DNA from 2 places in the Salinimonas marina genome. Region 2 is predicted to be linked to the other one. Evidence: predicted binding sites of a transcription regulator. Region 2 holds the regulator's gene; the other holds the start of a gene.
What was found. The regulator LexA, encoded in region 2, represses DNA repair genes until DNA is damaged. The targets are predictions, from matches to a motif close to TACTGTATNNNNATACAGTA.
Positions count from the first base shown of each region.

Region 1: the regulator LexA is predicted to act here: its motif matches at 8,093-8,112, upstream of uvrD (DNA helicase II).

Region 1 is NZ_CP064795.1:112,839-128,335, reverse strand. Features, by position in the region: gene IT774_RS00560 (flavin prenyltransferase UbiX) at 1-365, shown strand, start outside; gene IT774_RS00555 (S1/P1 nuclease) at 371-1,195, shown strand; gene rraA (ribonuclease E activity regulator RraA) at 1,192-1,677, opposite strand; gene IT774_RS00545 (hypothetical protein) at 1,857-2,000, opposite strand; gene lptM (LPS translocon maturation chaperone LptM) at 2,020-2,181, shown strand; gene lysA (diaminopimelate decarboxylase) at 2,181-3,431, shown strand; gene dapF (diaminopimelate epimerase) at 3,467-4,297, shown strand; gene IT774_RS00525 (DUF484 family protein) at 4,294-4,992, shown strand; gene xerC (tyrosine recombinase XerC) at 4,999-5,907, shown strand; gene IT774_RS00515 (HAD-IA family hydrolase) at 5,928-6,644, shown strand; partial or broken gene cysE (serine O-acetyltransferase) at 6,627-7,444, opposite strand; gene IT774_RS00505 (CsbD family protein) at 7,820-8,014, shown strand; gene uvrD (DNA helicase II) at 8,177-10,348, shown strand; gene IT774_RS00495 (GGDEF domain-containing response regulator) at 10,405-11,679, shown strand; partial or broken gene rarD (EamA family transporter RarD) at 11,664-12,595, opposite strand; partial or broken gene IT774_RS00485 (magnesium transporter) at 12,751-14,087, opposite strand; gene recQ (DNA helicase RecQ) at 14,268-15,497, shown strand, end outside.
Region 2 is NZ_CP064795.1:3,611,861-3,627,357, forward strand. Features, by position in the region: gene IT774_RS16260 (SURF1 family protein) at 1-668, opposite strand, end outside; gene IT774_RS16265 (DUF2909 domain-containing protein) at 684-893, shown strand; gene IT774_RS16270 (cytochrome c oxidase subunit 3) at 906-1,784, opposite strand; gene IT774_RS16275 (cytochrome c oxidase assembly protein) at 1,817-2,401, opposite strand; gene ctaD (cytochrome c oxidase subunit I) at 2,402-4,027, opposite strand; gene coxB (cytochrome c oxidase subunit II) at 4,055-5,221, opposite strand; gene lexA (transcriptional repressor LexA) at 5,627-6,256, opposite strand; gene IT774_RS16295 (YehS family protein) at 6,463-6,954, shown strand; gene IT774_RS16300 (zinc-dependent alcohol dehydrogenase family protein) at 7,025-8,035, shown strand; gene IT774_RS16305 (hypothetical protein) at 8,147-8,920, opposite strand; gene IT774_RS16310 (UvrD-helicase domain-containing protein) at 9,014-10,552, opposite strand; gene IT774_RS17615 (UvrD-helicase domain-containing protein) at 10,465-11,847, opposite strand; gene IT774_RS16315 (GAF domain-containing sensor histidine kinase) at 12,180-13,352, shown strand; gene IT774_RS16320 (DUF2177 family protein) at 13,413-13,832, shown strand; gene plsB (glycerol-3-phosphate 1-O-acyltransferase PlsB) at 13,921-15,497, shown strand, end outside.

The DNA.
Region 1 (15,497 bases), 270 kb from region 2:
CTTCTGGCTCGGCCGCGCCAAAACAAATGGTGGTCTGCCCCTGCTCGACCGGCACCTTATCGGCCATTGCCTGTGGTGCCAGTGACAATTTGATAGAGCGGGCAGCGGATGTGGTGCTCAAAGAACGCGGCCAGCTGATCATGGTGCCCCGCGAAATGCCCTTATCGTCGCTGCACCTGGAGAATATGCTTAAATTATCGCAAATGGGGGTGGTGATGATGCCGGCCGCACCGGGCTTTTACCATCAGCCACAGTCCATCGCTGATTTAATCGATTTTGTGGTGGCGCGAATTCTGGATCATCTTGGTGTTGATCAACAATTGATGGCCCGGTGGGGCTATCAGGCTCATACAACAAAGGAATAATACACATGCCTGTGTCTGCAAAATCTACCCTTACACTGACCGCCTGCCTGGTGTCTGGATTACTAACCAGTTTGCCGGCGCTGGGCTGGGGTCAGACCGGTCACCGGGTGACCGGCGCCATCGCCGAGCGTTATCTTAGCCCCACGGCCAGTGCCGCGGTGCAGCAACTTCTGCCCAATGAATCTCTGGCCGAAGCTTCAACCTACGCCGATGAGCAACGTTCTAATCCGTCGCCGTTCTGGCAAGAAACCACGCCGCCGTTTCATTATGTGACAGTGCCTAAAAATAAGCATTATCATGAGGTAGGCGCACCACAGCAAGGTGACGCCGCCTCGGCGTTGTCGCGTTTCACCGCCACCTTGCAGGACCCAGCGGCCAGCCAGGAAGATAAACAACTGGCGCTACGGTTTATTGTCCACATTATTGGCGATTTACATCAGCCGCTGCATGCTGGCAATGGTACCGATCGGGGGGGTAACGATGTCAAAGTTCGGTTTTTCTGGGAAGATTCCAACTTACATCGGGTATGGGACACCCAAATGCTGGCTCAGCGCGATTTATCGTTTACGGAATGGACCCGCTGGCTGGACGCCAAAATAGCCCCCGGCGACATCATGCAGTGGAGCACCACGGATCCCCATGACTGGATAGCCGAAAGTGTGGCCATTCGCGATACCATCTATCCCGAAGATGCCAATAAGATGTCATATGATTATCTTTATGAGCACCTGCCGACAGCGAAAACCCGCTTACAACAAGCGGGCATTCGGATGGCGCAATATCTTAATAAAGTCTTTGCGCTTGCTCAGTCTGAAAAGCCTGAGGCTTAATCGATATCCAGCGGCTCCGGGGATAAAATAACCCCGGTGCTGTCGGCATACAGGTGATCTTCAGGCAGGAAGGTCACCCCACCAAAATTCACCGGCACATCAGCATCACCAATGCTTTCGCTTTCCGCATTCACCGGAATCGTGGCCACCGCCATAATGCCGATATCAAAATCGGTGAGCGTATCCACATCGCGGACGCTGCCATAACACACAATCCCTTCCCAGTCGTTGTCGATGGCCAGTTGCGCCGAAGTGGCATCAATTAACGCCCGCCGGGTAGAGCCGCCGCCATCAATCAGCAGCACTTTGCCACTGCCAGGCTGTGCCAGCACCCGGTCTATCAGTCCCCGGTCCTCATAGCATTTAATCGTGGTTATTTCGCCACCAAAGGAATAACGGCCCCCATAGCTGGCAAAAATAGGATCGACGACGTCGACACTGTCGGCAAATAAATCGCAGAGTTCAGAGGTGTTATAGTCCATCGTAGTGCCTTTTCATGGTTGACTGAAAAATGTGCCGGGCCCCGCGGTATCAAAAGACACCACCGCACCGGGTATTTGCTGTCACTAGCATAACACTATTTATTGCAGGACAAACGCTGCATTTCAAGCCATTCATCGTATTGAGACCTTGATAACGCAGTTAATTCTGGCTGCTTACCTTAATAATTAATCCATTCAACCTGCGTACCCAGAGCGTCGCGGCGTTGGCGCACGCCGGCACGCCCGCTACTCACCCGGACCGGGGCATTATTGTCCCTTGCATTTTCATTCGGCAATGCGATGATAACGCCATCTTGAGACATTTTTTTCGACAGGATCCCCGTGTTTAAAAATCCCTGTATACGTCTGAGCCTGATACTTAGTGTAGTCTTTATCAGTGCCTGTGGTTACCGTGGCGCTTTATATCTGCCAGAAGAGCCACAGCAAACCGCCCCCAAGCCTGCTGACCAGGCATCATCTGAGACTCCCGCGGAGCCTAATTAATGGATCATTTTGAATACCGTGACGGCCATTTGTATGCCGAAGATGTGGCCGTAGCCGATATTGCCGCCGCTCACCAAACCCCGGTGTATGTTTACTCGCGCGCTACCCTTGAGCGCCACTGGCATGCCTTTGATGATGCAGTAGGCACGCATCCGCATCTGATCTGCTACGCCGTCAAAGCCAATTCTAATCTGGGAGTGTTGAGTGTGCTGGCAAAACTGGGGTCAGGGTTTGATATTGTCTCCGGGGGTGAGCTGGCACGGGTTATTGAAGCGGGCGGCGACCCAGCCCGGGTGGTATTTTCAGGCGTGGGGAAAACGTCTGCAGAAATACGTTACGCGCTGGAACAGGGCATTCTGTGTTTTAATGTTGAATCGCCTGCCGAGCTGCATCGTATTAATGCGGTGGCAGCCGATTTAAATGTGAAAGCGCCGATATCGCTGCGCATCAACCCTGATGTGGATGCCAAGACCCATCCTTATATCTCCACCGGTCTGAAGGCCAATAAGTTTGGTATTGCCCGTGAACAGGCGCTACAAACCTATGAGTTGGCGGCCACCTTAGAGCATCTGAATATTGTCGGCATGGACTGCCACATTGGTTCACAACTCACCGAACTGGCCCCCTTTGTTGATGCCCTGGACCGGTTACTGACGTTGGTGGACGAACTGGCTGACAAAGGCATTCACCTTCAGCATTTAGATGTGGGGGGCGGTCTGGGTGTGCCCTATCAGGATGAAACACCCCCACACCCCAAAGCATACGCCGCGGCCCTGGCCGAGCGCATGGCCGGGCGTGAAGCCCTGACACTGATCCTGGAACCAGGTCGGGCTATCGCGGCCAATGCCGGCATCATGGTCACCCAGGTGGAGTTCATCAAAGAAGGCGAAGACAAGCACTTTGCCATTGTGGATGCGGCGATGAACGATTTGATTCGTCCGGCCCTGTATTCGGCATGGCAAAACATCATCCGGGTAGATACCCACACCCAGGCGCCATTGCGGGTTTACGATGTGGTCGGCCCTATCTGCGAAACCGGGGATTTCTTAGGCCGGGACCGGGAATTGGCGGTAGCACCGGGCGATTTATTGGCGGTGCGCAGCGCCGGAGCCTACGGCTTTGTGATGGCGTCTAACTACAACAGTCGTTGTCGCCCGGCCGAAATTCTGGTGGACAAAGCGCAGATGCGGGTAGTACGCGAACGAGAAAATCAAAAAGATCTCTGGAAAGGCGAGTACAAACTTCCGTAAACTAGGCAATAACACAGACAGACAGTAAGCGGTTCATGCAGATTCAATTTTCCAAAATGCACGGCCTGGGTAACGACTTTATGGTCGTCGATAATGTGACCCAGAATGTCTATTTTTCGCAGGACAAAATTCAGCAGTTGGCTGACCGGCACTTTGGTATTGGGTTTGACCAATTACTTATGGTGGAGCCACCTTATGATCCTGAGCAGGACTTTCACTATCGGATTTTTAATGCCGATGGCAGTGAAGTGAATCAATGCGGTAATGGTGCGCGCTGTTTTGCCCGGTTTGTGAAGCAAAAAGGGCTGATTAACCGCAATAAGATTCTGGTCAGCACCAAAGCCGGTAAAATGGTGCTGTACCTGGAAAAAGACGGCCAGGTGACAGTGAATATGGGCAAGCCGGAATTTGAACCGGCGAAGATCCCCCATAAAGCCAATAAGCAGGAAAAAACTTACCTGATTCGTGAAAACGACCATACTTTGTTTTATGGCGCTGCCTCACTGGGTAATCCCCATTGTGTCCTGGAAGTGGACGATGTGGACACCGCGCCGGTTGCCACTATCGGCCCCCTACTGGAACGCCACGAGCGCTTTCCTGAGGGCGCCAATGTGGGTTTTATGCAAATTTTGCATCCCGGACATATCAAGTTACGGGTGTTTGAGCGCGCCGTAGGCGAAACCATGGCCTGTGGCAGTGGTGCCTGTGCCGCGGCTGCGATTGGCCAGCTTCAGGAAAAACTGGGTAAGGATGTTCGGGTAGACTTACCCGGTGGCAGTTTGCGGGTGCGCTGGCAGGGGCCAGGGTCGGTGCTGAAAATGACCGGTCCCGCACAACATATTTATGACGGACAACTGATGTTATGAACGATGTTTCAGGGAAGGCAAAACCCACAATCAAGCTTTCTTCTTCGTATGCCGAAAAAAGCCCGTTAAAGGCGGAAGAGGTCAGTGATTATTTGCTCAAAAACCCGGATTTTTTTGCCCAGCAGCCCCATCTTCTGGAACGGTTGCATATTCCTCACGAAACCCGTGGCAGTGTGTCGCTGGTTGAAATTCAGAGCGAACAGCTACGTAAAAAAGTGCGTCAGCAAAATTATAAGCTGAACCAGCTGATTGGTGTGGCCCGGCAGAATGAAAAAATTTATCGGGTATACACCGATCTTAATGTTCAGTTGCTCACCTGCAAAAGTGTGGCTGAAATCCAGTTAAAACTGGAAGAAGTGTTGCAGGAAGAGCTGGATTTGGCGTCGGTAAGCTTACGGCTATTCAGTGGCCCTCATGCTTTGCAGGAACTGCAGCGCCGCTTGTTTGTAGAAAAGCGTTTTAAACACAGTAATTTCTTTTTTGGCCGTTTAAGTCAGCACGAAAGACAGCTGTTATTCGGCGACAATATTGCCGAGTCAGCGGCACTGATTTTACTGGGCGATAGCCGGCCGTTGGGGATGGTCGCCGTGGGCAGCCGCGACCCCAGTCATTTTACCCCCGATATGGACACCCTGCTGCTAAAACAGTTGCAACAAGTGCTGAATATTGTACTGCCAGACTTGCTGAATTATTAGTGGTATATGAATACCCCGCAACCACTGCTGTCTGAATCGTGCGCTCACTGGCTGGATAAATTTATTTGTCATCTGCAGGTGGAGCGCGGGCTATCTGCCCATACCCTGGCCAATTACCGGCGACAGCTAAGCACCGTGGCCACGGCCCTGGATTTACCCGACTGGTCGGCGTTAACCCCCACTGATGTGAAACGCATTTTAAGCCTTTCCAAACAGCAGGGTCAGCATGCTCGCAGTATTGCCCTGCGCTTGTCTGCTTTGCGTACCTTTTGTCGCTATCTTATCGATCAACATCAGTTATTCAGCAACCCGGTGGAGGGTATTTCGGCGCCTAAACAGGGGCGGCCTCTGCCTAAACAGCTATCGGTAGATGATATGCAGCATCTGCTCAGTCAGCAGGACAATGCCCTGTTGGCACTGCGGGATAAGGCTATGTTTGAATTGCTGTACGGCTGTGGCCTGCGCCTGAGCGAGCTGACCGGATTGAATGTTCATGATTGCCAGGCCGATGGCACCTTACGGGTGCGCGGTAAAGGCAGCAAAGAACGTATCTTACCGATGGGGAAAATGGCAAGGCAGGCCCTCACCGCCTGGCTACAGGTGCGTCCGCAATTGTGCACCGACGATGAACCCGCCGTCTTTTTAAGCTTACGCAAAACCCGGATTTCCAATCGGCAGGTGGCCAACCGGCTTGAAACCATGGCGATTGAGCAGGGACTGGGACGCAAAATCAGTCCTCACAAACTGCGCCATTCTTTTGCTACCCACGTACTGGAGTCCAGTGGTGATCTCCGGTCGGTACAGGAATTACTGGGCCACGCCAACTTGTCGACTACCCAGGTCTACACCCATCTGGATTTTCAGCATTTGGCCAAGGTGTATGATTCAGCGCACCCCAAGGCGCGTAAAAAGTAACCTCAAATAAGGAGACTGCCATGCGTTTTTATCGCCCCCTGGGCCCGGTAAAAGCAATGACCTTTGATCTGGACGATACCCTGTATGACAACGGACCGGTGATCCGCGCCGCTGAAGTCTCCTTACGTGACTACATTGGTAAACATTATCCGCGCACCGCCCAGTTAACCCCCGTCCAGTGGCAGGATATCCGGCAGCGGTTATTGCAGGCGGATCCCCGCTTATCCAGTGACATGGGGCGCTGGCGTCTGCAAACCCTGCAACAGGCGCTGGCCAGTGATATCGATGACGAAACCAGCTTAAAGCAAGCCGCCAAAGCCTGTTTTGAGTATTTTTATACTGCCCGCAGTAATTTTGCGCTGACCGAAGAAATGCATCAAACCCTGGCCAGACTGGCACGCCGGGTTCCGCTTATTGGTATTACCAATGGCAATGTAGATACCCAGAGTACCGGCCTGGACCGTTACTTTTCAAAGGTTCTGCATGCCAGTATCGAGCGGCCGATGAAGCCGGCCCGGGCGATGTTCGACGAAGCCGTCGCGCTGTTAAATATTCCTGCTCATGAAGTGTTGCATGTGGGCGATAATCTGGAAAAAGATGTGTATGGCGCCATTGCGGCGGGGCTGCAAAGTGCGTGGTATGCCCATAATCGGGGAATGGTCATGCGGCAGGAACAGGTGAAGGTTCTGCCGCATATCGAATTGCGTGACCTCGACGAGCTAGTTACTTTGCTGTAGCTGGCCGTTATCCTCCAGCACATTCTGACGCATAGAGTCGCAGGGCCGTGGGCAGGTGGGTCGTCCCACCACTTTGGCGGGTACGCCGACCACCGTGGTATGGGCGGCACATCGCTTAATACCACGCTGCCCGCGCCGACTTTGGAGCCCTCACCCACTTCAATGTTGCCTAAAATCTTAGCACCGGCACCCACCAGCACCCCCTGACGGACTTTCGGGTGGCGATCACCGGACTCATGACCGGTGCCACCCAGCGTGACGCTTTGCAGCAATGACACATGATCTTCAATTACGGCGGTTTCGCCCACCACAATCCCGGTGGCATGATCAAACATCACCCCTTTACCGATTCGCGCCGCCGGATGGATGTCCACCCCGTAGGTAACCGAGTTGCGGCTTTGTAAAAACAGCGCAAGCTGGTGCCGGCCTTTGTTCCACAGATAATGCGCCATACGATGCACCTGTACCGCCTGAAAACCTTTAAAATATAGCAGCGGAGTAAGAAAATCATCGACGGCGGCATCCCGGCGATGCACGGCCTGGATATCTTCAATGGCCGACTCGGTGATCTGCGGGTCAAGCAAATACGCTTCGTCAAACACCTCACGGATGGCCAGCGCGGGCATAACATCATCGGCAACTTTATTCGACAAGATAAAACTCAATGACGATTCAAAGTTATGATGGGTCAAAATGCACGCGTGAATATAGCTGGCCAGCAGCGGTTCATTATGTGCAATGGTTCTTGCCTCCCGCTTAAGGGCTTGCCAGAAGTCAGCAGTCGCCGGTTTTACCTGCATAGCGTGGTTCCCGATGGTGTAGACGTAAAAATGGTCATTGTGTGATAGCAGCCGCGTCAATTTCAAGGCGAAGGCTACCAATAGTTTAAATGATGCGAGTGAATGGTCATTACCGGCGCACCCCTGGCTTTGATCAGTTTTTAAACATGAAGTTGATGTAATTTCGATTTTATCCGGTTGCCGTGTAAAAACTGCAATTTTTACGCTCTGAATAAGCCCAAAAATCCGCCTTTACCCCGCGTCATTTTCACTAAAAACTTATTAATTTCATAATGTTAATTTTTACATAGGATGAAAGGAATAACCTATGCTTTATAAATAATGACATTGGCTGGCAATCGCCAGCTATTGCCATTCTCATTTATGGAGGAACCTATGAACAACGATCGTATCGAAGGCAACTGGAAAGAGATGAAAGGCAAAGCCCAACAAAAATGGGGGAAGCTGACAGATGACGAACTGGACCAGGTAGATGGTCGTCGTGAAGAACTGATCGGCAAGGTTCAGCAACATTACGGCAAAACCCGTGACGAAGCTGAGCGTGAAGTAGATGAGTTTTCATCGAAGTAAGATTTAGAATGCCGGTGCTCTGTTGCCGGCGTTTTCCGCATTTTGTAGCCCCCCTCCCCGCTAAAAACCCACAAACTGGCCTGTATAAACACCCAGTTCACTGGCATAATTGAGGCACACTTTCATCTCCTTGTTTATCAGGAATACAGGTAGCCGCAATTTATGGATGTATCATTACTGCTCGACAGCTTAAACGACAAACAACGTGAGGCCGTGGCGGCGCCGCTGTCTAACATGTTAGTGCTGGCGGGTGCCGGTAGTGGTAAAACCCGGGTGCTGGTGCACCGCATTGCCTGGCTGATGGAAGTGGAAAATATCACCCCCTTCTCGATTTTAGCCGTAACCTTTACCAATAAGGCGGCGCGGGAAATGCGCGGGCGTATTGAGCACCTGATGGGTCGGGGACTTAACAGCACCTGGATAGGTACCTTTCATGGCTTGGCGCATCGCTTACTGCGCGCGCACCATGCAGAGGCCGGGTTACCGGAAAACTTTCAAATCCTGGACTCTGATGATCAGTACCGACTGGTAAAGCGCATTCTTAAGGCCATGAACCTGGATGAAAAGCACTGGGCGCCGCGTCAGATTCAGTGGTACATCAATGGCAATAAAGACGAAGGCTTACGACCTCAGCATATCGAAACTCATGGCGATGCCACCGCGCAAAAGATGCAGGAAATTTATGCTGCTTATCAGGAAGCCTGCGATCGTTCAGGCTTAGTCGACTTTGCCGAATTGCTGCTGCGCGCCCATGAACTGTGGGCCAAAAATCCCGAAGTGCTGGCCCATTATCAACGCCGGTTTAAAGCGGTGCTGGTGGATGAGTTTCAGGATACCAATAATATTCAGTACGCCTGGCTACGGATGCTGTGCAGCGCCGACACCAACAATATTATGATTGTGGGTGATGATGATCAGTCAATTTATGGGTGGCGTGGGGCCAATGTCGACAACATCCATAATTTTCTAAAAGACTTCAAAGATACCTCTACCATCCGGCTGGAACAAAACTACCGGTCCACCGCCAATATCCTTAATGCTGCGAATGCGGTCATCGACAACAACTCCGGGCGGTTAGGCAAAGAACTGTGGACAGATGGTGCCGAAGGCGAGCTTATCTCAGTGTATGCAGGCTTTAACGAACTCGACGAAGCCCGCTTTATTGTTTCGCAAATTAAAAAATGGCTGGATGACGGCAACAGCCTTAAAGATAGCGCCATTTTGTATCGTAACAACGCCCAGTCCCGGGTGTTGGAAGAAGCCTTGCTGCATGAATCCATTGCCTATCGTATTTATGGCGGGCTGCGCTTTTTCGAACGCCAGGAAATCCGTGATGCGCTGGGCTATTTGCGCATGCTCAACCATCCTCACGATGATGCAGCGTTTGAGCGTGTGGTGAATACCCCCAGCCGCGGCATTGGGGAAAAAACCATTACCCAGGTGCGTCAAACCGCCCGTGAGCATAACTGCTCGTTGTGGCAGGCCAGTAACATGCTCATTCAGGAAGGCAGTTTAACCGGGCGCGCGTCCAAGGCGCTGCAGGCATTTACCACCCTGGTTACCGACTTAGAGCAAGCGGTTAAGGAATTGCCACTCGAAGAGCAAGCGGACAAAGCCATCAAACATTCCGGCCTGTACGCCATGTACCAGGCTGAGCGTGGCGAAAAAGCCCAGGCCCGTATTGAAAACCTTGAAGAACTGGTCACCGCCTGCAAGCAATATATTGTGCCGGAAGAAGCCGAGGAAATGACTCCGATGGCGGCTTTCCTGGCCCATGCTTCTTTGGAGGCGGGTGACAATCAGGCTGACTCAGAGCAGGACGCGGTGCAGATGATGACGATTCACAGCGCCAAAGGACTGGAATTCGGGCTGGTGTTTTTGGCTGGCGTTGAAGAAGGCATGTTTCCGTCACAGATGACCAATGACGAACCCGGACGCATGGAAGAAGAGCGGCGGCTATGTTATGTGGGCATGACCCGGGCCATGCAAAAACTATTTATCACCTATGCCGAAAGCCGGCGGGTATACGGTCAGGATAAATTTCATACGGCGTCGCGGTTCATTCGTGAGATTCCGGCTGAATTTGTCGAAGAAGTACGTCTGAAAAGCCAGATTTCGCGACCGGTGCACAACCGCTTTAGCCGCATGGCTTCCCATGAAGCTTTTGAAGATAGTGGCTTTGCGCTGGGGCAACGAGTAGAGCATCCCAAGTTCGGGGCCGGGGTGGTGCTCAATTATGAAGGCTCCGGGGACCACGCCCGGGTCCAGGTAAACTTTGATGATTTTGGCTCGAAATGGCTGGTTCTGGCCTACGCTAAACTAAAGGCTAATTGAAGAAACCTGTGGTTGTCGCACAATTGTGCTATTGAGTAAATTGGGCGGGATTTCAGATGCAATCAAAAGTGCTGGTGATTGAAGACAGCAAAATGGCAATGAATATTGTCATTAAACTGGTGGAAAAAGCCGGCTTAGAAGCGGTCACCGCCCAGTCTTTGACCGAAGCCAGGTATGTTTTTTCCCAGGCCATGCCGGAAAGCTTTTTGTGCGCTATTGTCGATTATAATTTGCCTGATGCCGTCAATGGTCAGGCCATCGACTTTTGTCTTGAGAGTATCCTGCCTACCATAGTGGTTACCGGCCGCATGGACGCCACCACCCGCAACAGTGTTCTTAGCCGGGAGGTGGTGGATTATATCCCCAAAGAAAATGCGCAAACCTACGATTATCTGAGTCGGCTGCTCGGCCGGCTGGAACGCAATAAACATATCGGGATTGTGGTGACCGGACAGGATCGGCGCTCGGCCCGGCATATGGTGTCGCTACTTAAGCGCCATAACTTCAATACCTACGAAGCCAGCACCGCGGCGCAAACTCAGCAATTGCTCAGAGAAAATCACAATATAAAAGTCGTTATCACCGGGGCCGAGCTTGAAGATCAAAACAGTACCGCGCTCATTGCCAACCTGCGCGCCGACTATACCAAAGAGCAACTGGCCATCATTAGTGTGTGCGAGCGGGGCAACGACATGCATTCGGCGCGCTACATCAAATCCGGGGCCAATGATTTTCTGTTAAAACCGTATTGTCATGAAGAGTTTTTGTGTCGAATCAGTCAGAATATTGAACTGATTGAGCATGTCGAGGCGTTAACCAGTATGGCCCATACTGATTTTCTCACCGGCCTGGTGAATCGGCGTTATTTTTTCGACAAGCTAAGTGCTATGGTGCCGGACTCTGACCGGGCCCATGCGCTGGCGATGCTGGATTTGGATTTTTTTAAAGCCATTAATGATACCTACGGCCATGATGCCGGTGATGAGGTACTTATACGGGTTGCAGGCATACTCAAACAGCAATTTGACGACGGTGTGGTAGCCCGCTTCGGTGGTGAGGAGTTTGTGGTATTTTTACCCTCTACGCCGCCCAAGCTGGCGTTTAAGCGTTTAGAAACCTTCCGCCGCGATGTCGAAGCGCTCAATTTCACCCACGCCGGACAAACGTATCAGGTCAGTACCAGCGTGGGCCTGCTTACGGTGTTACCTGAAGCACTCAATGTGGCGGTCAGTCAGGCCGATGAATTATTGTACCAGGCCAAAAAAGCCGGCCGTAACCGTATTGTCAGCGATATTGCCGCCGCCCGGCAGCGCATTCAGTCGGCCGTGTGATGCCGGGCCTGGCGACGGGCCTGGCGCTGACCATGATAGACTTTTAACGAATCCAGACTAAATACCAGCAACGCCAGCCAGACAAATCCGAAGGTAGTCAGACGCGACGGATCCAGGGGTTCATCGTACAAAAACACCGCCAGTACAAACATTAGCGACGGCCCGATATACTGAAAAAAGCCCAGCGTTGAATACATAATGCGCCGTGCGGCGGCGGTAAAGCACAGTAACGGGGCGGTCGTAACAATACCGGCGGCAATCAGCAATGTATTGAGACTGGCACTATTTTGCATCAGATTGGCCTGCTCTGACGCCATAAATACCCAGTACATCAACGCCAGGGGCAACAGCATCAGTGTTTCGATAAACAAGCCCGGCAAGGTATCTACCGCCACCCGCTTACGCAATAACCCATACACCCCGAAGGTAAACGCCAGCACCAGGGCAATCCAGGGTAAATGCCCATAGGAAAACACCAGAATGGCCACCCCGATAACCGCCAACACCACAGCAAACTGTTGCATCGGCCGTAATCGCTCTCCAAGAAACAATCGCCCCAGAAAAACATTGAATAAGGGGTTGATGTAATAGCCCAGGCTGGCATCCAGAATATGATTGTTGTTAATCGCCCAGATAAATAACAGCCAATTGCCCCCAGCAGCAATCCGGCCACCAGCAAGGTTTGCATTACCCGTTTTGAACGCACCGCCTGCATGACTTTGGGCCATTGTTTTAATGCGCCAATCAACACCACCAGCACCACCACTGACCACACCACCCGGTGCATCAGTACCTCCATCGCCGCAATGTTCTGCAGCTGTTTAAAATAGATGGGCGCCACGCCCCACATGGTGTAGGCAGCGATAGCGCAAAATACGCCGATTTGAGTATTGCGAGCCTGTTCGTCTGTTTGCATGAAATCTGGTTTCTGTTGATTGGGGGAAAATAAAAAGCGCCGCTATTGTGCGGCGCAATGAAGGTATGTACAAGCGCAATACGCTGGCCGGCGGGTTACTGCCGCCCGGTGCACCTGAAGGTGACCGTGCCGGCGATAGCAGGCGGCTGGCCGGGCTACAGCAGAAACACCGTTCCCAAACCTAAAAATGCCACAAAGCCGACAATGTCCGTAACAGTGGTAAGAATTACCGAGCCAGACAAAGCCGGATCTATTTTGAGTTTATCCAGCAGCACCGGTACCAGCACCCCGGCCAGTGCCGCCGCCACAATATTGAATAATATCGCCAGGCAAATCACCACCCCAGTAGCACATCGGTAAACCAGAAATAGGCCACAATGCCAATAACCAAGGCCCAAATCACCCCATTCACACCGCCCACTTTGAGCTCTTTTATCATCAGAGCCTTGCGGTTGGCGGGACTGACCTGCCCTAGCGCCAGTCCCCGCACAATCAGGGTGAGTGTCTGGCTGCCGGCAATTCCCCCCATGCTGGCGACGACTGGCATCAATACGGCCAGCGCCACCACCTGTTGCAGGGTGGCTTCAAACAGCCCGATAAACCAGGACGCCAAAAACGCCGTCAGTAAATTGATGCCCAGCCAGAGCGCACGGTTTCGGGCGCTTTTGGCCACCGGTGAAAACAAATCCTCGTCTTCATCCATACCTGCTGTGGCCATTACCTGACGCTCGTAAAATTCATTTGTTAGTTCACTGGCCGAGGTAATATCCAGTCGTCCCAGTAACTTGTTGTTGTCGTCCACCACCGGCAATGCTGCAAAACCGGAGCGCTGCACCTGTAACGAAGCACTGACTGCGTCATCATTGCCTTTAAGAATACTCATGTTTTCTTCAATCAGCTCTACCAGTGGCACATGCTCCGGCGCCCCGAATAACTGGGTAACTTTCACCGCTGCTGAAAACTGTCCTGAGCGGTTCACTAAAAATATACTGTCACAATGGCGCGGCACATTCCGGCGAATCAGCCGTAGTCCGTCCCGAACTTTGGCATTTAGCGGCAACACCAGCAAATCGTGGGTGAGCCAGTGTCCGACCAGATCATCATTGAACTGGGTGGCTTCCCGAAAAAAGCGTTGCTGTTGGGCATCCAGTTCGGCATACGCCAGATGCACAATGCGATTGGGCAGCGAGTCCATCAACTCCAGCAAATCTTCTGCTTCTATGTCGCCAAACAAGGCGACCCAGGCATCTTCGGCAGTGGCATCGATAAGAATTTCACGGGGGTCGCTGCGCATTTCCACCAGCACATCGAGTTTGCGTTCCCGGGGAAGCTCCTGCCACAGATTAATACGATGTTCGACCGGCAACGATTCCAGCAAGGTCGCAACGGCCACATCATCCTGACTGGCCACGGCTGACATTACGGTGGCAGAATCATCAGGGTGGGTGTCTGACACAATTTCATGAATCAGCTCGGGCAACGGTTCGGCCATGTCTTGTCTCCTGTTCACACGAATCCTTTTAGGCTGCAGCGTAATAATACGTTACCGCCGGTCACATCAGGCCAATAACCTGCATAAGTTTGCACAATAACAGCAGCTTGGGATTTACTGAAAAAGAAAAATACGATTTTATCGTGAAGCGAGCCACGAAAATGCGTAAAATCCGTGCCGATGACAACAGATGCTTCTTCTTCGGCCGCTACGGCCGCCACCAATGCCGACCCCAAAACCGCTCAGCAAGTGCTGGAGCGGGTCTTTGGCTACGCCACCTTTCGCACCGGTCAGCAAGATGTGATTGATCACATTATTGAGGGGCGCGACACGCTGGTGCTGCTCCCCACTGGCGGCGGCAAATCCTTGTGTTACCAGATACCGGCTATGGTTCGAAATGGCACCGGTATCGTGGTGTCACCCTTGATATCCCTGATGCAGGATCAGGTAGAACAATTACATGAACTGGGGGTGAGCGCCGCGTATCTGAATTCTTCCCTGTCAGGCGAAGCTCAGCAACAGATTCAGCAGTCCATGCTGCAAGGTGAATACGACCTGGTGTATGTCTCACCCGAACGCTTATTGCAGCCGTATTTTCAGGGCCTGTTACAGCGTATGGACATTGCTCTGTTTGCCATTGATGAGGCCCACTGTGTCAGTCACTGGGGCCACGATTTCCGGCTTGATTACCGCATGCTGGGTCAGCTTAAGTCGCGCTTCCCCCACATCCCGGTGGTAGGCCTTACCGCGACCGCCGATGCCGCCACCCAGGCCGACATTTTATTACAGCTGAACCTGCAAGAACCGTTTGTGTTTAAGGGCAGCTTTGATCGCCCCAACATTCGTTACCGGGTCATGTCCAAGTATAAAGGCTTTGAACAGGTCGCGGATTATGTAAAACAACAAGACGGCAACAGTGGCATTATTTACTGTAACAGTCGCGCCAAGGTCGATGATTTGTACGCTAAGCTGCATCGCACCGGGGTAAGCTGCGCCGCCTACCACGCGGGGCTGGATGCCGATGAACGGGAACATGTTCAGCGACGGTTTTTGAATGATCAGACCGACATTGTGGTGGCGACAGTGGCCTTTGGCATGGGCATCAATAAATCCAATGTACGGTTTGTGGTGCACCATGATGTGCCCCGCTCGGTGGAAAGCTATTATCAGGAAACCGGGCGCGCTGGCCGTGATGGCCTGGAAGCCGAAGCCTTGCTGTTATTTGACGAAAAAGATGTGGCGCGGGTCAAACAGTGGATTGACCAGGGCGATAAGCCTGAGCGCAACCAGGTAGAACTGCAAAAATTCGCGGCCATGGAAGCCTTTGCCGAAGCCCAGACCTGCCGACGTCAGGTTTTACTGAATTACTTTTCTGAATTCAGCGACAAGCCGTGTGGCAACTGTGATATC
Region 2 (15,497 bases):
GCCAGACCAAACCACTGAATTGCATAACCAAGATGTTTCTCTGGAGACATCACCACCGGTTGCCAGTTACGCACAAACTGTGCATCTTCCGGGGTCTGAAGCTGTACCACGAAGGGTAAGAAAGCTTGTTTTGTCACTTGCTTTAAATGCGCTATATCTATTTGTTGTAGCAGCAGCTGGCCATCTTTCAGCCGGGTAGCCGTTTCGCGAATGACCGGGTTATCGGCGGGGATCCGGATGATTCCTTCGGCGTTGGTTAGTTGAGCAGGCAAGGTGACGGCCGGCAGGTGCTGACGTGACGAAGTTGCCGGCACCCAGCCAAAGTTGACCAGAACCTGCCCGGCGTCGGTGATGACCGCAGCCAGCACCTGATACCCTACCCGGCCATTTTCAATCCGGTTATCCAGGTAAACAATATAATCTGGCCGAACCCGTCCATTGACCGTTACCGGGTAGTCCTGGAGATCCGGATTGAGCGTATTCAGAGCCGCCAAAGAAAGAGGGCCATCGTGTTTTTTTTGCGCTATGCTAGCCAAACGCAAAGACTTTTCTTCCATACGCTCGAGCTGCCACATACCCAGCCGTACCATTATGGCAATGGCCAGCAGGGTCAGGCTTAGCCCGACCACCCAGCGCGGCTGACGCCAACGTGAAGAAAAACCAGACACCTTTCGGGAGACGCTATGCTGATTAAAATTATTGTGGTGGTGCTGTTGATTTATATGATTGTGAACCTGTTTCTGGCGATGCGGGTGATGATGAAAAACGATACGGCGGGCAAACCCATGAGCAAGTATATCGGCCGCCGGGTACTGACATCCGTGTGCATTGTGTTGCTCATCCTGTTGGCGATAGCTACCGGTCTGATTCATCCCAACCCCCGTCCCTATTAACGCCATAGGGCGTTAAAGGATATATACAAAAACAAACAGTATTACCCACACCACATCGACAAAATGCCAGTACCAGCTGCCCGCCTGAAAGGCAAAATGGTTATCGGGACTGAAATGGCCTTTCACTACCCGGCCAAACAGCACCATCAAAATAATGGTCCCCAGCGTTACATGCATGCCGTGAAAACCGGTGAGTAAGAAGAAGGTATTGCCATAAATACCGGATTGCAGGGTCAACCCAAGTTCCTGATAAGCATGAATGTATTCTTCTACCTGCAGCGTTAAGAACACACACCCTAGTAAAATGGTCAGACCTAACATCCAGGTCAGTTGTTTACGTTTGTTCTGTTCAAGCCCGGTATGAGCAAAATGCAGCGTCACCGATGACACCAGCAAAATCAGGGTATTGATGGCAGGTAAGCCGGTAGCTTCCATCTGTTGGGTGGTGGTGCCATTGGGGGTGGTCAACAGCGGCCACATGGCTTCAAATTGTGGCCACAGCACTGTGTTGGTCATTTCATTGTTGGAAGCGCCGCCCAACCAGGGAATAGAAATCATGCGGGCATAAAACAACGCACCGAAAAAAGCGGCAAAAAACATCACTTCGGAAAAAATAAACCAACTCATGCCCTGGCGGTATGAACGCCCCAGCTGAGCGCTGTAGAGGCCAGACATAGACTCGTCGATTTGGTTTTTGAACCAGCCCACCAGCATCACCAACAATGCAACCAGCCCACTGCCCAGAAGCAAGCTGCCATAGCCATCGGTGCCCTTACTGAACTCAATGACCACATTGCCCGCACCTACCGCGATCAGGAACAAGGCTACGGCCCCCACGATGGGCCAGGGACTTTGTGCCGGAACATAATATTTTTCATAAGGCTGTTGCATGACTTTCTCCTGTAGCCTTTAGGCGCGTTACACTATGGAGCGCCATCGGTACGTTTCAGATACGGGTTTTCACTAGCACCCAGTGTGTCGGCCCGGGCCGTCACGTCATATAATGTGTACTGCACGGTAAAATAAGTAATGTCGGTGGGAATTTGCGGGTCGACATAAAACGACATCGGCATCAGTGCTTCTTCCCCTGCCGCCAGCGGTTGCTGGTTGAAGCAAAAACATTCGGTTTTATTCAAAAAAATGGCGGCCTGCCCTGGCGACACCGAAGGAATGGCCTGGGCAATATAATCGCTACGCATTGGGTTGCGAACATAGAACTCCACCGTCGCCAACTCGCCGGGATGGACCTTCATTCGTTTGGTGCGTGCCTGAAACTCCCACGGCATGCCCGTATTAGTGCGGGTCAGAAATTCCACCGTGATCAGGCGCGATTTATCGATTTGCGCCGGCTGATATACCGCTGCCGTGGTCGAAGTTTTGCCGTTAATGCCGGCGACATCACAAAATACGTCGTACAGCGGTACCAGCGCAAAGCCGAAGCCAAACATGCCCACCACGATGATCACCAGCCTGATCACCATGTTGTTATTGCTGGTGCCGCCGGACATCTATTTCACCACCGGCGGGGTTTCGAACGTATGATAAGGCGCCGGTGATGGGATCTCCCACTCCAGTCCATGCGCCCCATCCCACACCTGATCAGAGACGGGATCGCCCTGCTTACGACACGCCTGGATCACCAGCGCCAAAAAGATCAGCTGCGATAATCCGAAAGCAAATCCGCCGATACTGATCCATTGATTAAAGTCGGCAAACTGCAACGAATAGTCCGGGATCCGCCGTGGCATCCCTGCTAGACCTACAAAATGCATAGGGAAAAACAGGACATTTACCGAAATCAGTGAGCACCAGAAATGCCATTTGGCCAGCGTGATATTAAACATCCGCCCGGTCCATTTAGGCAGCCAGTAATACACGGCCGCCATGATGGAAAAGATAGCCCCGGTCACCAGTACATAGTGAAAGTGCGCTACTACAAAGTAGGTATCGTGATATTGGAAATCCACCGGCGTAATAGCCAGCATCAAGCCTGATAATCCGCCAATGGTGAATAAAACAATGAAGGCCAAGGCAAACATCATCGGCACTTCAAAGGTCATCGAGCCGCGCCACATGGTCGCTACCCAGTTGAATACTTTGACGCCGGTCGGTACCGAGATAAGCATAGTGGCAAACATGAAAAACATTTCCATATAGACCGGCATGCCCGTGGTAAACATATGGTGCGCCCACACCACAAACGAAAGCAGCGCAATTGACGCGGTGGCATACACCATCGAGGCATAGCCAAACAGGGGTTTTCGGGCAAAGGTCGGGACAATATGCGAAATAATCCCAAACGCCGGTAAGATCATGATGTAGACCTCCGGGTGACCAAAAAACCAGAAAATATGCTGAAACATAACCGGATCACCACCGCCGGCAGCATCAAAGAAACTGGTTCCGAAGAATTTGTCGGTGAGCACCATGGTAACCGCCCCCGCCAGCACCGGCATGACCGCGATCAGCAGAAAAGCTGTGATCAGCCAGGTCCATACAAACAGCGGCATTTTCATCCAGGTCATGCCGGGTGCCCGCATGTTAAATATCGTTACGATCACGTTAATCGCCCCCATAATGGAAGAGATCCCCATTATGTGAACGGAAAATACAAACAGGCCGGTACTGTCATTGCTGTAAGTGGTGGACAGGGGCGCATAAAATGTCCAGCCGAACGCCGGACCGCCGCCTTCCATAAAAAGCGAGCCCAGTAAAATGGCAAAGGCAAAAGGTAAGATCCAGAAGCTCCAGTTATTCATTCTGGGCAAAGCCATATCCGGCGCGCCAATCATCATGGGAATCAACCAGTTAGCCAGACCGGTAAAGGCTGGCATCACCGCCCCGAACACCATGATAAGCCCGTGTACTGTGGTCATCTGATTGAAAAAATTCGGCTGCACAATCTGTAACCCGGGCTGAAATAATTCAGCACGGATTACCATTGCCATTGCTCCGCCCACCAAAAACATGATGAAAGCGAACCATAAATACAACGTTCCGATATCTTTGTGGTTAGTGGTAAGTACCCATCTCATTAACCCTTTAGGAATATGATGATCATGGTGATCGTGCGGATCGTGTGCATCTGCCGACGGCTGATGATCGTTATCGATCGTGGCCTCATGCGATGTCATGTTGGTTGGTTTCGTCATGATGCCCTCCTATTGGCCATTGATGAATGCGTTAACATCTTTGGGCTGAACCAGTTCTTCGGTATTATTGCCCCAGGCGTTGCGCTCGTAGGTGATGACTGCGGCCAGTTCTTTGAGGCTCAACATTTTGCCGAAAGCCTGCATCGCGGTGCCGGCTTTGCCGTTGACCACAATATCAAGATGCCCCTGCATATCTTCCAGAGCAATCTGACTGCCTTTGAGCGCCGGAAATGCGCCTTTTAGACCTTCACCATTAGGCATATGACAGGCAGCACAGGCGGCGTTGTAAACCTTTTTGCCTTCGGTCATGAGCTCTTCCATACTCATGCTCATGGCCAGTAAACGTTGCTCTTCCGCTTCTGCTTCCTGTTTTTTCTGCTGCTGATCGCTCATCCAGGCATTGAACTCAGCCGGTTCTTTAGCAATGACCACAATGGGCATAAAGCCATGATCCTTGCCACACAGCTCCGCACATTGTCCGCGGTATAATCCGGGCTCATTCACCTTGGTCCAGGCCTCGTTAATAAAACCAGGATTGGCATCTTTTTTAACGGCAAAATCCGGCACCCACCAGGAATGGATGACATCGTCGGAGGTAATCAGAAAACGGACTTTCTGACCGGTAGGAATGACCAGCGGCCGGTCAACTTCTAATAAATAGTTTTGGCCTTTTTCATAACGGTTGTCGATTTGTTCACGCTGGGTGGCCATCAACGAATAAAAGCCAATGTCCTCATCCATGTATTGATAATGCCATTTCCACTGGGATCCAGTGACCAGCACAGTCATATCCGGCTCGCTGGTGTCTTCCATTGCAATCAGTGTTTTGGCTGCAGGAAATGCCATAAATACCAGAATGAGAAAGGGCACCACCGTCCAGGCAATTTCCACTTTGACATTTTCATGAAACTTGGCGGGTTGCGCGCCCCGAGAGCGGCGATGCAGATAGATAGAGATAAACATAGCGCCGAACACCACCACAGCGATGACGACACAAATGGTAAACATCAACATGTGCAGGTCATAAACCTGCCCGCTGATATCCGTTACGCCTTTGCGCAAATTGAGTGTGGTAGCTTCCCCTGTTGCGCCATCGGCGGCGAATGCACCGGTAAATGCAGTGGTTGTTGCTAGCGTCCCCAAAGCCATCAATACGATATTCGTGAGCCTGATCACTCAGCACCTCCCTGATGGACGAATCCCAGGCGCATCTGTGTGGCTGTGGACTCGTGTTGTTACGACCAATTTCGTTATTGGTGGTTTTATCTATTTGTTATTCTTATGTTAATAACGGTATAAGAATTAAACAAATTTCACGCAGAGTCTAGTGTTTTGGTAAAATTTTATACAAAAAAACCTCAAGCCACTGTTTCTCAGCAGGCTTTAGGGCCATTCAGGCAATGGTGGTCAGGTTGACAGCAACGCCAACCAATTTTGGGACGCGCAGAACCACAGAAACACGGAAAAGCAGTCCGCAATTAAGGGGTAGCCGTTCAGCAAGAAGAGGGGTAGCCGTTCAGCAAGAAGAGGGGATACAGATAGGGGGAAAAAACGGCAACCATAGGTCGCCGTTAGGGGTACTTACATCCAGTCAGCGTTGCGAATGACGCCGACGGCCAACCCTTCAATAGTAAAAGGCTGAGCCGACAAGTCGACCTTGATCGGGGAGAATTCATCATTTTCGGCGTGCAATAAAACTTCGTGGCCACGTTTTTCAAACCGCTTTACGGTGACATCATCTTCCACCCGCGCGACCACAACCTGACCATTATGGACATCGGTGGTGCGATGTACGGCAAGCAAGTCGCCATCTAAAATACCAATATCTTTCATACTCATGCCATCTACACGCAGTAAAAAATCAGCGTGGGGCCGGAACAAATCAGGGTCCACCTGATAATGGCTCTCAATATGCTCTTGCGCCAGAATAGGCTCGCCGGCGGCCACCCGACCAATTAACGGTAAACCGTGGTCTTCGTTGGCAGCTTCATCTTCAAGGGGCGCAGTCAGACGAATCCCCCGGGAGGTGCCCGGCAGGATCTGAATCACCCCTTTGCGCGCCAATGCTTTAAGATGTTCTTCGGCCGCATTAGCCGACTTAAAGCCCAGCCGCTGCGCGATTTCCGCCCGGGTAGGGGGCATACCCGTATCTCGCATATTGGCTTTAATAAGTTCGAGTACTTCGGTTTGTCGGGGGGTTAGTGGACGCATAAACAGCCTGGTTTTACATACAGTTATTTATGAGTATATACAGGAACTTGCAAATCGCAAGGGCCAGAGCCCCATTTTATGCATAATTTGTTTAACTTTTTAACACTGTCGCCGTCGCATTTTATGCCAATAGTGGCCCTCCCCGGCATATCGGTGAGGGTGGCAAGCAGGTATACTAGGCTTCTTTGTCTGCCAGTTGGTACTTTATGCTTTTAAATGATGTGTTACGTCGCTTGCGCTTTGCGTTAAGTCTGGACAACCGCGCCACCCTCAGTGTGTTCAAACTTATGGATTACACATTAGAAGAAGAGTACCTGGCGGCCATGATGCTGCGTGAAGAGGAGCCTGGTTTTTTGCCATGCCGGGACAAAACCCTTGGTCTGTTTTTAGATGGACTCATCATTAAACAACGCGGCCGCAAAGAAGGCGCAGCGCCGCCGGTTTTGGCTGCTAACCAGCGACTGTCTAACAACGATATTTTACGCAAAATAAAAATTGCGATGAATTATCAGCAGGATGACATGATCCGGATATTGCGGGCGGCAGACTTTCCGGTAGGCAAAAGCGAACTAACCGCCCTGTTTCGCAAGCCCGATCATCGTAGCTACCGTGTCTGTAAAGACCAGCTATTACGCAACTTTTTGCAGGGTATGGTGATTGAACACCGGCCCGACGCGCGTCCGAAAAAACCGTCTTAACTGACGGGGCTTCGATCCCCACGGCTGCTTGTTGCGTTGTAATAACTCAGTTTAAATTTGCGGAGTGAACATGCAACAAGTCGCTATTGGTACTGCCTACGGCACGCAGAATCTGATAACCCAGGCGGTGGATATTCCCTCGCCGGGCCCCGGTCAGGTGCTGGTAAAAATGAAAGCCGCGGCGCTTAATTATCGTGACTGGGAAGTTGTGAATGGGCAGTACCACGAAGACTTTCCTGCCGGCCTGGTCCCTTTGTCAGATGGCGCCGGTGAAGTGGTTGAAGTGGGCCCCGGGGTAACCCGTGTCGGCAACGGCGACCAGATAGTCGGCAGCTTCTGGCAAGGCTGGCAAAGCGGCGAGCTGGCCGACTCACCGGGCGCGCAATCATTGGGCGGCCCGTTGCCAGGGTGTTTAAGCGAATATCAGGTCATGCCGGCCAATGGGGTGGTCAGCATGCCGCAAGGTTTATCCTTTTCGCAGGCAGCGACGCTACCCTGTGCCGGCGTCACGGCATGGCAGGCGCTGGTTACCAAGGGCAATATTCAAAGCGGTGACTGGGTGCTGGTGCAGGGTACCGGCGGGGTTTCGATGTTTGCCCAGCAACTGGCGCTGATGCATGGTGCGCAGGTCATTACCTTGTCCTCCAGCGACGCCAAACTAAAGCTCGCTAAAGAGCAGGGCGCCCGGCACACGGTCAATTATCAAACCCATCCGCAATGGGCCGAACAGGTGATTGAGCTAACCGGGGGCCGTAAAGTCGACCATATTGTGGAGGTCGGTGGGCCCAATACCCTGAGCCAGTCTCTGGCCTGCATCGCGCCGGGCGGGCAAATCAATATTGTTGGCTACCTGGGCGGTAAAGACGGCAGCGTCAACCCGTTACAGATTTTACAGGCCCATGCCACCTTACGCGGCATTGCTGTTGGCCCGGTAAGCTCTTTGCAGGCATTGTGTAATGCCATTCACGCCAACCACCTGGCGCCGGTTATTGACCGTGAATTTCACTGGCAACAATACCAACAGGCGTTTGCGTATATGGCCGCCGGCAAACATGTGGGTAAAGTGGTGCTGACCTTTTAACCGGCTGCGCTTGGTGGCCTCTGTGCTCGTGGTAGCCTCGGCGACCACCGCTGACCTGAAAAGGCATGGCGGGGCCCTTTCAGGTGCTTCGCCAGGCTGACCACTTAACCGTTAAAAGCGCCAGACACCCAACAGCTGCACCGCACTTTCATCCTCGTGGGTGCCAAGCTTGTTGTTCCAGTACTGATATTCAATACCTACAAACAATTTGTCCTGAGTACCGGTTAACGCCTGACCTGCGTCCCAACGCACCTGAACCTGGGTCAGCAGCCAGTCTTTTACCTGCACGGTGGGCACCTCGGTGCCACGTGAGTCGATATACTCAGCATGCCCTTCTACAGAAAAATTCTGAGTGCCAATCGTCACAGGATAACGCCAGGCAATATCCACCATCATGCTGTCGTCTTCTTTAGGCGCGCCGCCTGCGTCGATGCCATTGCTGTCATCAATATAGGCGGTGATGAGGGTATTGAAAAAGCTGAAACCGGGAAGGTTCCAGTTGATCTGAATACCGGGCAGGTATTTAAGCACTTCAGCATCAGGTCCGGCATTAATGCCGGCCACCAGACCAATATCACTAATCAGGCCGGAATAAGACACATCCAGCAACTGCTGACTACTAAAAACCGGGTACCACTCGCCATACAGGGTATCGCCATTGTCGGTACGTGCGTAATCAAAGAAGAAAAAGTTGCTGCCATAGTCCCAGCCACTGGCATGCTGGAACGTCACCACGGTGGTATCGATATCGGTGCCTGGTTGCGAGGCGAAGGGCTGATTCAGCTGCCCCTGCTGCAGGTGCAATTCAGTTTCGCTCCAGTTGGCCGCCACCGCGCCGGCACTCAACCAATACCCTAATCCTACTCCTATCACTGTCAGTCTCATATGGCCTGTTACCCTATCTGCAAAAAATGGTGCGCATTATAGGCACTACGGCGGAGAATAACAGGCTTCGCATAAAAAACGATAACCGCCCGGTCAGCGCACCGCGGTGGTGAAACGACACGGTTCACTGGCTGCCCCATACCCTGTGCAGCCATAAAACTGACCATTGGGCCCTGAACGCAGCGCCAGTGGTCGCGCACAGTTCGGACACAATGGTTGGGTAAACTGACAATCGGATTTGACACATACCGACTGGGTCTTTTGAGCAATCGCAGGTGCCTGACACTCAGGACAAACCCGGATTTGCGCCGGGCAGGGTTCGCCGGTGGTGCATTGATAAACCAGCCCGTCATGACCCTGGACCGGGGTTAGCACTCCCTGCTCACACTCCGGGCAGGCGGTGGCTTGCGACCGGGCCTCGGGCAGACTCTGGCCAAACCGTTCACTTAAGGTTTTCACCTGATACTCAGGCTGGCGTAACTCTTGTGCAAAGGGTGATGGCTTACGGGGATCAGCAATAATATAACAACTATGACGAGCCCGGGTCAGCGCCACATAACACAGCCGGCGTTCTTCGCCATAAGGAAATGCATCGACGCTGGGCAGCAGCGCTTCTACCAATGCATCATCCTGACTGGCGCCGGGAAAGCCCCGGCTGCCCTGGTTAAACCCCAGTAAAATACAATGATCAGCCTCCAGGCCCTTGGCCCCATGAAAGGTCCAGTAGCAAAGATGCGTCTGCGATAGTGGCCGCAACGCCTCTTTGGCCTGGGACAACCAGAACTGATAACGCGCCATAATGGCGATTTTCGCCTCAGGATTTTGTTTACGCAGCGCCATGACCACCTGTTTGGCCCGCTGGGCCGGGTCTTGTTGGGAATAAATCTGATCATCGAGCAGAAACACCTGTGGGGTGTCGCTTTGATGGGCACTGACCACCTGCTTTCGATACTGCTCCGGATTTTGCATCACAAACAAGCCGGCGGTATGCGCAATGCTGCTGTTATAACGAAAGGTCTGTTGAAGCAGGGTCAGACAATGACTGCCAAAATACGCCTCAAAGCGTGTCGTCAACGCCAGCTGACTTCCTGAAAAACGATAGATGGACTGCCAGTCATCTCCCACGGCGGTCAGGGTAGGAGCGGGGCCCTTATCCAATAACTGTTGCAGCAGCTGCATGCGCGGCGCCGATATATCCTGAAATTCATCCACCAGAATGTGGCGGTATCCGGGTTGGTAATGCTGTGAGCCAATCAGGTTACCGGCCTGCACAATCATGGCGTCAAAATCGATACTGTCGGTGCTGTGCAGCTGTTGCTGATAAGCCTCATGCAAGCGCTGCAAGGCGCTGGCCCACACCCTTGCGCTGGCTGGAGGGTAGTGTTGTAAGCGCGCTGCAAGCGTCTGATCGTCAAGATTTTGCGCCCGGACGACCGTTAATGCCCGGGTTAACCGCCGCAACGCCTTAGCCAGCAGGCCCTGTTCATGGAACCGGGTGAAGATATCCCCAGCCGATAGCACTTGTTCTAACGGCCTTAGCGCCCCTATCTGGCGGCGGAGTACCTGTAAAAACGTGCCCTCCAGCCATTGCTGATCACTGACGTCCAGCGCCACAGTATGTTGCTGATCCATCTGTTGTTGCCAGTGGAGCGCCAGCTCAGGGGCATCCGGATCCACATAGAGCAAATAGACATTTTCATGAACCAGCAAAAAGGTCGGCCGATAACTCCCGGGGGCTTGTCGGTAGGCCAGGCTTGCGCATTACGGGGTTGGTATTGATACTCGATACCATGCATACCTAGCCAGTTGGCGATGAGCCAGTGCCGGTAGTGAGCAACTTTTTCCCCATTAAGGGTGACCCAGTCCGTCTTATACTGTTGCTCCTCAGGCTCAGGCGCGCACACCAGCGGTATCAGCTGGCTGGTCACACACTCACTGTGTTCAAACTGTTGTCTGAGCCAGTCGGCGACCCAGCGCTGCAGGGCTTCCTCGTCCTGGGACAATGGCGAAAGCTGCAGGCTGTGACCACTGTGCTTCAAAATCTGACGTCCCAGCGCATGAAAGGTCAGCACCGTCGGTAAGGTCCCGGCACCGCCTGAAGCAACGTCTGAGTGGTGGGCGTTTGCCGGTACCGGGGATAAACCAAGGCTGGCGGCGCGCGCCGCCAGGCGTTCGCGTAACTCAGTAGCCGCGGCACTGTTGTACGCCAGGATCAGAATTTCATCGGCGTTAGCCTGCTTGCTTTGCAGCAGATACAGCGCCTTGGCCACCATTACTGAGGTTTTACCGGTGCCGGCGGCGGCCAGCACCAGATTACGATCATTGTTTCGAATCACTGCCTGTTGTTGCTCGCGGTTTAGCGGATGCGCTTCAGCCTGGGCAAAGAAATCGGTGTATTGCTGTTTTTGCTGTTGCTCAAAACGCTGACGCAAGGTAGCGGTATAATCGCCTAGGGGATGTACCTGTTGTAGTTTATCTAAGGTGCGTTGGGTATGGTCAGGTAAGGTCTGCGATTCGGGCAGAGATTGCCGGTAAAGCGCAAGCATTACAGCGACTTCCCCGGCCAGGCCGGGCTGCTGGCTGTCACGCAGATACCGGTTGCCAGCCTGCAGCACAAACCGGCGGTGGACGGCCGCCACCCGCTCTTGCGCCTGATGGGTAAGCAGCCGGGTAACCTGCTGGTGAAGCCGGGTCAGTTGTTGTTTGGGCAGCCAGCGCAGCATGATGGTGCCGTCCCGGGTTTTCAGTTGCCAGCGGGCGCTGAAGACCCCTTCAAAATAGCGGGGGTAGGCGATAAGAGCGCTTAGGTCAATACATCGGGGGCCGGCCATGCTTTGTACCACAAGCTGGCGTTCATCCAGGCGTAAGCCGGGCATCCCAAACCAGCGACCCGCCAACACCGGCCGACACTCCAATTGTACAAACATAGGGGCTTTCCCTGGTAATATTACAATATGCCGGCGCCAGGCAGTCACTTCAATGCGGGCACACCGACAATCCAAAAAGAAGCGAATGTTAAGCTATTTTTGGGTTGGACGCATTGCCTTACCATACTTTTTGCCGGGTCTGCTTACACATAACCCGGCACCGCCGGTGCCCACCTTATGGGTTAACCGAAGCAGTGCCCCTTGGAATCAACGAGTTTCATTGCGAATTCTTTACCAGCATGATATGCATAGCCTCTTTGATGAATATCCCGTCATGAGTCCAGTAGTTTCTGCTATCATGACATTTTACAAGGGCAGGTAGTTTTTTGGGCATGGACACATCCATCGAACAGGATATTAAAGCTATACAGACACTTGAGTCGGTGCCGACCATCTTAAGTATGATTGCCGACACCACCGGCTTACGCTTTGTGTGTATCTCCCGGGTGACTCCTGAAAAGTGGACCGCCTGTGAAGTGCTTGACGATGTGAATTTTAACCTGCTGCCCGGCGATAATCTGGAAATTTGTGATACCTTTTGTGACGTAGTGAGAATTTCCAACCAGCCGATTATTATCGACAACGTGCAACAGGATGAACAATACCGCAATCATCCAATCCCGAAAAACTTTGGCTTTGAAAGCTATTTTTCCTGGCCTATTTATGATGCCCAGGGAAACTTTTTTGGTACGCTTTGTGGCCTTGACCCATTACCCGTCAGACTCAAAACTGAAAAAACCAAGAGTATGATTGAGTCGTTCGCACAGCTTATTTCCCGGCAGCTTACCACCGAATATCGCTTAAGTGCGGCCAATCAGGCACTGCAGGAAGAGCAGCAGATGGCGCATCTGCGCGAGCAATACATTGCGATTTTAGGGCATGATCTACGCACACCACTGTCGTCCATTATGATGGGCCTGGATGTATTAAAGCTGATGCCCATCGCCAAAGAAGCAGCCTCGGTGTTAAAGCGAATGGAGAACAGTTCCAAGCGTATTTCCCTGTTGACCGACAATATTATGGACTTTACTCACGGCCAAATGGGTAAGGGCATTCCAATTAAAAAAACCACCTGCACTAATTTAACCGAAGTGTTAAAGCATACAATTTCGGAACTGGAATCTCAGCACCCCAAACGTGAATTTACTGCCCATATCTCGTTACCAGAACCGGTAGTGTGCGATGCCGGGCGTCTTGCTCAGCTATTATCTAATTTACTGATTAATGCGGTCGTGCATGGCGATCCTAACCAGCCGGTGCAGGTAGAAGCGCTTCAGCAAAACGGACAGCTGATAATCCGGGTTGCCAATGGCGGCGAGCCCATCCCCGATGAGGTGCAGGCCCGCCTGTTTCAGCCATTCTGGCGTAGTCCCTCGCAAAGCAGTCATAAAGGGCTCGGGCTGGGGCTATTTATTGCTTCGCAGATTGCTATTGCCCATCAGGGCACCCTGGCGGTCAGCTCCGATGATGACCTGACCACCTTTACCCTGACGGCAGACCTGTAGCCGCGACAAATTTAGCGGTTACTTTTGAACCAAATAGTGCCGCGCTGCGTTAGCACCATCATGACCACAAAAACTTCGACTTTTGGCGCCACCTATCTAAGCGTATTGATTGCCTTTGGCATTCTTGACGGTTTGTGGCTGGGCGTGGTTGCTCGCCCCCGCTATATGGAAGCGTTTGCCGGGCTCTTACGCGACCCGTTTATTACCTGGCCGTGGCTCACCTTTTATCTATTGTATGGTCTGGCAGTCGTTATGCTGGCGGTGCGTCCGGCCCGGTATCGTCCGGTCGGGGCTGCTGCCGCCAATGGCTTTATTCTGGGTGCCACAGCTTACGGTACCTATAACCTGACGGCGTATTCGATTATTGCCGGCTGGCCGTTGGGTATGAGTATTGTGGACTGGGTCTGGGGAGCGTTTGTCACCACCATTCTGGCCGCGGTCGGTGCCTGGACGGCAAAGCGTAAGCAACCTCCAGCATAGGCACGTTCTGCCGCGCCCGCCCCGCTTTAAGTTTTAGCCACGAGTTGTGGTACACTGCGCCGGTTTTTATCACACAGGATTTTTTTACATGTCGTGGATGCGTCGAACACTTTTGTCAGTGTTTCATTACCCGGTTAAATGGCTGGTCAAGCCGCATACCATTCCTTCGAATGTAGAATCAGAGCTGGGCATCGATCGTCAAAAGCCCATTATTTATCTGCTTCCCAGTAACTCTGTGACCGACCAGCTGGCCCTTAAAATGGCCACCAAGCGCCTGGGGCTGCCTGATCCAACCGGCCATCTGGCCCTCAGTGACCATGAGTATCCCACCTGTTTGTTTTTACGCAAAACCCAGCGGGTGCTCGCCCGAGGCAAGGTAAAAACCGATATTGAGAAAGTCTTCACCGATTTGTTTCATATTCACCGCGAAAATCCGGAGCTTGATGTGCAGGTGGTACCGGTCTTTATTTCCTGGGGCAGGGCGCCTGGCAAAGGCACGCCGGATTTGAGTGACTTAATTGCCGATGTGGCTGCGCCCTCATGGCTACGAAAATTGTTTATTGTGTTGTTTCTGGGCCGGGACAACTTTGTCAGCTTTAGTAAATCGGTTTCTTCCAGGGCGATGGCCACACAGCATGGCTCAGACGAATCTATTGCTCACAAGCTGGTACGGGTCGCCAGCACGCATTTTCAGCGCAAGCGCCAGAGCCTGACCGGCCCCACGCTGCTGGAACGTCAGGAGCTGCACAATGCCGTACTGGGCTCCGCCGCCGTCAAGCGTGCTATTAATGAACAAAGCAAGCAAAAAAACAGCTCCAGCGACCAGGCCCGTCAGGATGCCCGTAAGTATATCAATGAAATTGCGGCCGATTACCGGGAAGGACTGGTGCGGTTTGGCGATCGGCTGCTCACCCGTATCTGGAACAAAATTTACAATGGTATTGGCGTGTCTCACAGCGACCGGGTACGGGAACTGGCCCGTAACGGCCATGAAATTATCTATGTGCCCTGCCACCGTAGCCACATGGATTACCTGCTTTTAACCTATGTTATTTATCATGAGGGGCTGGTCACACCGCATATTGCCGCGGGCATCAATCTGAATTTCTGGCCGGTGGGCAAGATTTTCAGAAGGGGCGGGGCCTTCTTCTTACGGCGCAGTTTCGCCGGTAATAAACTCTATACCGCGGTTTTTCGTGAATACCTGGAGCTGCTGTTTAACAAAGGGTATTCAGTCAAATATTACCCGGAAGGGGGGCGCAGCCGCACCGGGCGTCTCATCCCGCCTAAAACCGGGATGCTGGCCATGACCATGCAGGCGCTGGTAAAAGGCGTCAACCGGCCGGTGAGTATTGTGCCGGTGTACATTGGCTATGAAAATGTGATGGAAGTTAAAAGCTACCTGAACGAGTTAAAAGGCAGCTCCAAGAAAAAAGAATCAACCTGGCAGGTATTTTCGGCCATCCGCAAACTTAAAAACTATGGCTATGGCTATGTTAACTTTGGCGAGCCAATCCATCTGAACCAGTACCTGGAAAAGCAGATCCCGCACTGGCGGGAAACCTTACCGGCAGAGCCTGATAAAAAGCCAGCCTGGTTAACGCCGATGGTGAACGAACTGGCCAATGAAGTGATGCTGCGCATTAACCGTGCGGCGGCAATCAA